DNA from 2 places in the Blautia sp. AM42-2 genome. Region 2 is predicted to be linked to the other one. Evidence: riboswitches for the same ligand, from Rfam matches in the RefSeq annotation. Region 2 holds a riboswitch; the other holds the start of a gene.
The links. A riboswitch is a leader RNA that binds a small molecule or an ion and turns the genes downstream of it on or off. The one in region 2 is predicted to bind cyclic di-GMP.
Positions count from the first base shown of each region.

Region 1: it holds a riboswitch for cyclic di-GMP, as region 2 does, so the genes downstream of both, DW915_RS06250 (response regulator) here and DW915_RS04450 (ABC transporter substrate-binding protein) in region 2, are expected to answer to the same signal.

Region 1 is NZ_QUIM01000003.1:200,716-204,145, reverse strand. It holds gene DW915_RS06250 (response regulator) at 1-1,531, opposite strand, end outside; cyclic di-GMP riboswitch class I at 1,754-1,844, opposite strand; gene DW915_RS06245 (hypothetical protein) at 1,961-2,176, opposite strand; gene DW915_RS06240 (hybrid sensor histidine kinase/response regulator) at 2,248-3,430, opposite strand, start outside.
Region 2 is NZ_QUIM01000002.1:288,796-292,225, reverse strand. It holds gene DW915_RS04455 (hybrid sensor histidine kinase/response regulator) at 1-309, opposite strand, end outside; gene DW915_RS04450 (ABC transporter substrate-binding protein) at 315-2,165, opposite strand; cyclic di-GMP riboswitch class I at 2,253-2,328, opposite strand; gene DW915_RS04445 (hypothetical protein) at 2,640-2,825, shown strand; gene DW915_RS04440 (recombinase family protein) at 3,045-3,430, opposite strand, start outside.

The DNA.
Region 1 (3,430 bases), on a different contig from region 2:
AAGAAGCGATCTTATAAGTCCTTTCATCCAGGCTGCAGTACTCAAACTTATAAATATCATTTTCACTTTTCAGATTCTTCCGGATATTTTCCGGTGCGATCAGGATGTCCATAGTTTCCAATGGTTCCAGTGTCTTATATTTTTCAAGAACCTGCATCTGAAAATCATGATAAAATCCCAGAGGTTTATATATCATCTGTCCATTCAGATTGTAGAATTCATATCTGTCATTTTCCAGATCACAGACAACAAACCGGTCAACCAGACGCACAATACTCTGAATTATCTGCTCCATGGAAGCATTATCCGCTGCCATCTGCAGATGCCGTGCGCTCTCTACCTTTGCCTCTGTGATATCACGCAGAAAGATCATGGCATATTCTGAATCCTCTATTTCGCCACGTATGACCACATTGCGGACCCATCGTTTTTCTCCATTCAGAGTGATACGGCACTCTAAAGCCAATTCGGTTTCCAGACCCTTCAGCCTTTCTGCAATATAACCACGGTCGTAAAAAGAGGATACCGCCTTCTTATCTGTCTCCACAACATAGGAATCCACAAAATGACGGATCAGTTCATCCCATGTATGACTCTGTTCAAAGACTGTCATCAGGGACGGTTCAACCTTAAAGGTATCAAAAGTATTCGCTTCCAGATTTACATAATACTCACACAGGTCTGCTTTCGTAAAAGCCCGGTGGAAAGCAGCAGATTTTTGTGCCTGCATGGCCTCTTTTTTTTCCGCATCAATATTAATAAAAATCCCGGCAATCCTGCTGGCAGAACCATCCAGACGGCGTATTACTTCTGCCGATGCCCGAAACCACTGGTATTGATTATCCTTCATTCTCATACGATACTCTACCTGGTATTTTATCTGGTTCGTCTTATCCTTAATTGCCGCCTGAAGCTGCACCATTACTCTTTCTTTATCCTGTGGATGCAGAAGATCTGACCAGGATTCCAGTTTATTCGGAAAGTCCAGAGTGTCATGATAGCCAAGCATTTTTCGGAATTCATGACTCCAGTTTGCATTCACAATCTCACTGTTTTCGTCACAGTCAAAATACCAGAAACCGGAACAGATAGCCTCATTGAGCAGTGTCAAATTTACATGATCCCAGTTGACCTGTACGGACATAACCCAGATCTGTCTGCCCGCCTCATCTGTTGCATCCTCTTTACAAAGCCGTACATTTTTCACTGTACCGTCTGCTGTAAGGATCTGTGCTTCCCCTGTTCCGTGAAGCTGCAAAAAACGGTCTCGCTCCTGTCTATCTTCCTCGTCATAAAAGAAGTTTCTCAATGAGCCTTTTGTCTGTTCCATGAAAGTATCGAATGTATATCCTGTACTATGCAACAGCAGATTATTCACAGACAAAATAGACAGGTTTTGGTCATAAGATCCTGTCATTATACCTACCCCGCCATTATTTTCCAGTGTTTTCTGTACGGCCTGTGACATAGCCTGTGTCTGTCCCGTTACAGCCTCACCTAAAGAATATATTTTGTCCTCATAATTTCCCATTTTATAAAAATCCTCTCTTCGTCTTATGCCTTCTTCATCCTGCTTTTATCTGTATACAAAAAACCTGTCCCTGCCAGTTTTCTTACTCATTTTTGCATACAAAAAGGACACCTGCCAAAATCTGCCAGTGCCCCTACTGTATCTCTTTATAACCACATATCCATATCATATAAAAGTTATCGGAATCTCTTCCGTTCTCATATCTTCTTCATATATGGAAATAGTAGCAACCGGCTGACATGGTCAAACTTTCTGACTTTAGCCCCTTCTGGCTTTGCGTCCCTGCTTTTCAGCAAGTTTGCCTTTAAATAATTTCCATTTATTCCAAAAATAAAATACCATGAAGTTTTTTATACGTCAATATTATAGGATAGAAAACCTGTATTTTTTTCAATGCCATCCCTGTACACCACCCGGATGTCCTCTTTGCTATGCACCACCACATGGTCTACCATGCTGATCCATAGCAATCCGTGCGTTCTGCATGATGAGTGCCTGAATCTGTTCTTCCAGAAGCTGACTTTCCTGCCAAAGTGCTGTCTGCTGTTGAAGCGTATTTTCACCGCCGGAGAGCAGGTTTCGGATAGCGCTGAGGTTATCCAGGACTTCTTCCTTATTGGCAAATTTCTCGTTAAGATTATCCACAAAGGCTTCCTTGATCAGTATCTCCTACAGAACGTGAAAAATAGGTACACGGATTTGAGAAGTTGCAACCACTACACACAATATTCACACAAAATTCTCTTTATGTTTTCAATTTTTATAGGCTTTGCCAAGTGAGCATTCATTCCTGCTTCCAGACACTTTTCTTTATCTTCTCTGAATGCATTTGCTGTCATGGCAATAATCGGGATTGTCTCAGCATCTGGATGTTTCAGTGACCGGATTGTTTTTGTCGCAGTAAGCCCATCCATTACAGGCATCATGATATCCATCAGAATTGCATCAAAATAACCTTCCGGTTTATCCTGGAACATTCTGACCGCCTGCAGTCCATCTCTTGCAACTGTCAGATTTGCACCTTCATCAGACAACAGCGTTTCCGCAATTTCTGCATTCAGTTCATTATCCTCCACCAGCAATAAGTTTAATCCGCTGATATCCATCTGTGCCGCTGTTTTCTTTACTGTATCTGGTGCAGGAGCAAGTTTAAACGGAATCCTGATAATAAAAGTTGAGCCAACTCCCTCTTTGCTTTTAACTTCGATAGTTCCACCCATCTTTTCAATCAGACCTTTTACAATCGCCATTCCCAGTCCAATTCCCTGCTGTGTACTTCTTGCATCCTCTCTTTCCTGCGAAAACGGCTCAAATATATGCTCCTGGTATTCCCTGCTCATACCAATGCCAGTATCAGTTATGGTCCACTCATATGTCGTAATTCCGTCAACAGCTTCTGTATAATCTGACACCGTTATTATCTTGCCGCCAATCCGGTTATACTTAATACAGTTTCCATAAATATTAAGAAATATCTGTCTTAAATGTACCGGACTTCCATAAATAAAAGGATATCGAAGGTCTTCCTTTTTTGCACGGAACTGCATCTGGATTCCTCTGTCTTTTGCCCGCTGTTCTATGATAGTCAGAACATCCTGACTTAATTCCTCAAAGTTGATGATTTCCTGCGTCAGAGGTACATTTCCATCTTCAATTTTGCTCATCTGAAGGATATCGTTAATAAGAGACAATAGATAGTCTGCAGCTACCTGCATTTTTCTGAAATTTTCCAGAACCAATTCCCTGTCATCAAAATGCTTCTCAGCAATCTTCAGCAATCCGATAATTCCATTCAGCGGGGTTCTCATATCGTGCGACATCCTGGAGAGAAAATCAGACTTGCTTTTATTTGCTTTCTTTTCACTTTCCAAGGCAATTGATTTGTGCATGAAGTCATTT
Region 2 (3,430 bases):
TGCATCTTCCTGCGCTTTCTTTATATAATCACGGATCTCGTCTTCACCGGAAATATTCTGCAGATTCTCGCCCCAAATATGGAGGTAAGTCAGGTTCTTATTTGTCAGTTCTCTCAGCATCTGATCAGACTGATGAAGAACTTCCGTCAGATGAGAAACACTTTCCTCGTAAATAGATTTCGACATAAACTTATAATATCGGAAAACAGCCAGAACAACTCCTATAAAGAGAAGAAGAAAAGCAACTATTCTTAATCCTTTTTTCCTGACAGGTTTCTTTCTATTTCTATTATAATTCTTAACATCCATTTTTCTCACCTCAGGGTTATGTAATCTTCAGGTTCTGCAAGAACGGCATTACCACCTGAAACATATGCTGTCCAGGTATCTTTCACAGATGTAGCTCCTCCATCAAATATCATATTTTCATCTACAGGATAAGTTTCCATATGCTGCGGTGTGGCAAGACAGGTCACCGTGAAAGTATCCTCATCCCGAACTGCCTTTCCATCCTTTGTAACTTTACTTAATGTATAGCCATCTTCCGTTTCATTAATTTCCACAGAAATACCACTAACCACTGGCAAAGAGCCACGGTTAAACGGAATAAATCCTCCCTCATAGCCTTCTACAAAGTTTTTGATTATTTCTTTCAGCTCAGCCCCACTCATCTTGCTGCTGTAAGCCGCCAGACCATTTGGCATGATCATGTCACCTGCCATTTTTTCTGTGTAACCGGCTTTCAGCACATTTCCCGTAAAGCTGTTTCCGGTTGCGATCAGCACATCTGACCCATAGATGCCACGTAGCGTGTTTGCCATAACAGAATATGCTGCATTTCCTCCACTGCTGTGGAAACGGTTGGAATACGACTTCTGTGAATCCAGCACGATATCCTCAGAAGCAGTTTCTTCCTCAAGAAGCTGAGAATTAAATGACTGGTATGCCTGCCCTGCATCGTATTCTCCTGAGATCATTTTGGAAACCACATCCTTGGAAACAGAGAAAAAGTCACTTGACGCAATACGGATATACATATGGTTTTCTTCGATCACAGGTTTTATATCTTTCAGATATTCCGTAAGCTGCATATCCACCTCCTGACTGTAGCTTAACAGATCCTGTCCATCACTAATGATCCTGTTCTGCGCATCCTCTGAAAACATTGTATCCAGTACCTCCATTGCTTTCTTTCTGCGTGTTTCATCCTTTGTCAGATCACGGTTTAAGGCCACCTGGAAATATGGCGTAGTCATAATCCACTTTTCACCGTTCTCCTGAAAGAATGGAAGAAATGTTGTGTTAATGCCCTGATCCTGGAACATTTTTACACCGAAAGAACTGCCAAAGTACATGGCAAGCTTGCCACTTTTGTACATCTCAACAACATCATCATAATTCATATTCAAATCTTCCTGACTAAGCCCTGTATCCTGAATAAACTGTTCCATACGTTCAAAAGCCTCTGGCCAGACGGTATCGTCCAGACCTTCTCTCTTTGTATTTTCCGAGTCACTGTAGACCGTCCGCCACTTGCGTCCTTCCACAGAAGACAACTCTGATATAGACAGACCCTGCAGTGTTTCCATACAGGTATAATCATAAGAATAGTCTGCCGTAAATCCACTAACACCCACTTTGTCAAATGCCTGGCAGGCGGAAACAAAACTCTCGTAATCTGTTGGCAACGGGATATCATATTTTTCAAAAAGGTCTTTGTTCACTACAAAACCATGGGCATCTGCACACACAGGAAGCCAGTTTACGCTTCCATCCTCGTTCCTGAAATTGCTGAGGTAGGTATCATAGACAGCACCTGCCGCATTGGTTGTGGAAAGATCCATCAGACTGTCTTTCAGGGGACTTGCATCATGCAGGGAAAATCTGCAGCAGGTTATAATATCCGGCAATCCACCGTTTTCATCAAGGAACTTGTAGAAATCCAAATCATTATTCCCTACAACAAACTCGACATTGATATCCGGAAGCTGTTCCTGGATATATGGTGCATATTTTTCATACAGGTTTGTGCTCCATAAATATACTGTGATTGTTTCTGCATCTTCTTTTTCCGCACTCTTCCCGCCACAGCTTGACAGAAGCGATACGGCTGTCACCATCACTAAAAATACAGACAAAACCTTGCTCCATTTTTTCTTTTTCATTACAAGTTCTCCTAATAGAATTGTTATAGTCACGTCTATGAAATAACACCGTAAAAAAGCACTGCCAAACAGACAGTGCACCTCATTTCATGCAACTGGCTGCCATTTTACAGGCCCTGTAGCTTTGCGTCCCAGACTTTCATCTGGTTTGCCGATCGTCCTTTTTAAGCTTTTAAACTTATGCAAAAAACTGATTTTATTATACTATGGCACTCTACTGTACACAAGAAAAACATTACCATTTTAACCTTCAAAAGCAAAAAAAGAACAGCCGATACATATACTCGAACTGTTCTTCTACTTCCGAAGTCCACGCAGCATTGCTTTTAGTAGAAATCTATCACAATCATAAACGAGTTCCTCTTCAAGAACTTTACGAAAGGGCCATGGCAAAAGCTAAATGCCGCTCTGCTTGATTTTTCTGCCTGTCTGTATCATACTGGACTTATTAACAGACAGGGAGGAATTTAAACCATGGATGCAAAGCTTATAGAGGAACTCAGACAAAAATACATCAAAAATCCTCCAGAGGGAATGACATCCAATCTGGTCAAAAACATGACAGACTCTGACCTTTTGGATATGCACTATTTTCTTACCGAGGATGATGACCTCGATGACGATGAATTTGAAGAAGGTTTTTACATCGACTTCTTTTAATCTATCGTCTGTTTTCTATGCCCGCTTTTGTGCGGGCTCTTTTTATCAAGAGTTCGACGAATGTCGAACTTTCCTATTATATAAAAAGAAAAAGCCGCTGACACGTTATCTTCTAACGCATCAACAGCTTCTGTCTTGCTTTGTTTCAGTGTATTATTCGGTTTTGCAAAGGTTTATTTGCTTTCAGCATTCTCCCTGATACGGTAATAATCATCCATATCAATGCCTATTTTTACCTTGGCATCTGGTTTTCGTTTGCCCAAAAGGCACACAGTCTCCACATGTGTTGTCACTAACATAGGAACACACATCCTTTACCTCGTCTACGATATGGGAACACATTTCTTTCGCTTTTTCTACTGCTTTTGATTTCTTCCCAAATCGTTCTTTTGCGTTTCCAATTTCATTTTTGAATCCTGTTTTATATACGAAAATGATTTTATAGGGATCTTTCTCTCCATTTTCATCGTAACCACCGACAATAACTTTTTCGATGATACTTTCAAATATTCCTCTGTCAAATTCTTCTAAAATCTGATTTTTTGACAATGCTTTTCTAAAATCTGCCAGTCTTCTTTGCAAGCTGCCTTCATTGTCATATTGTT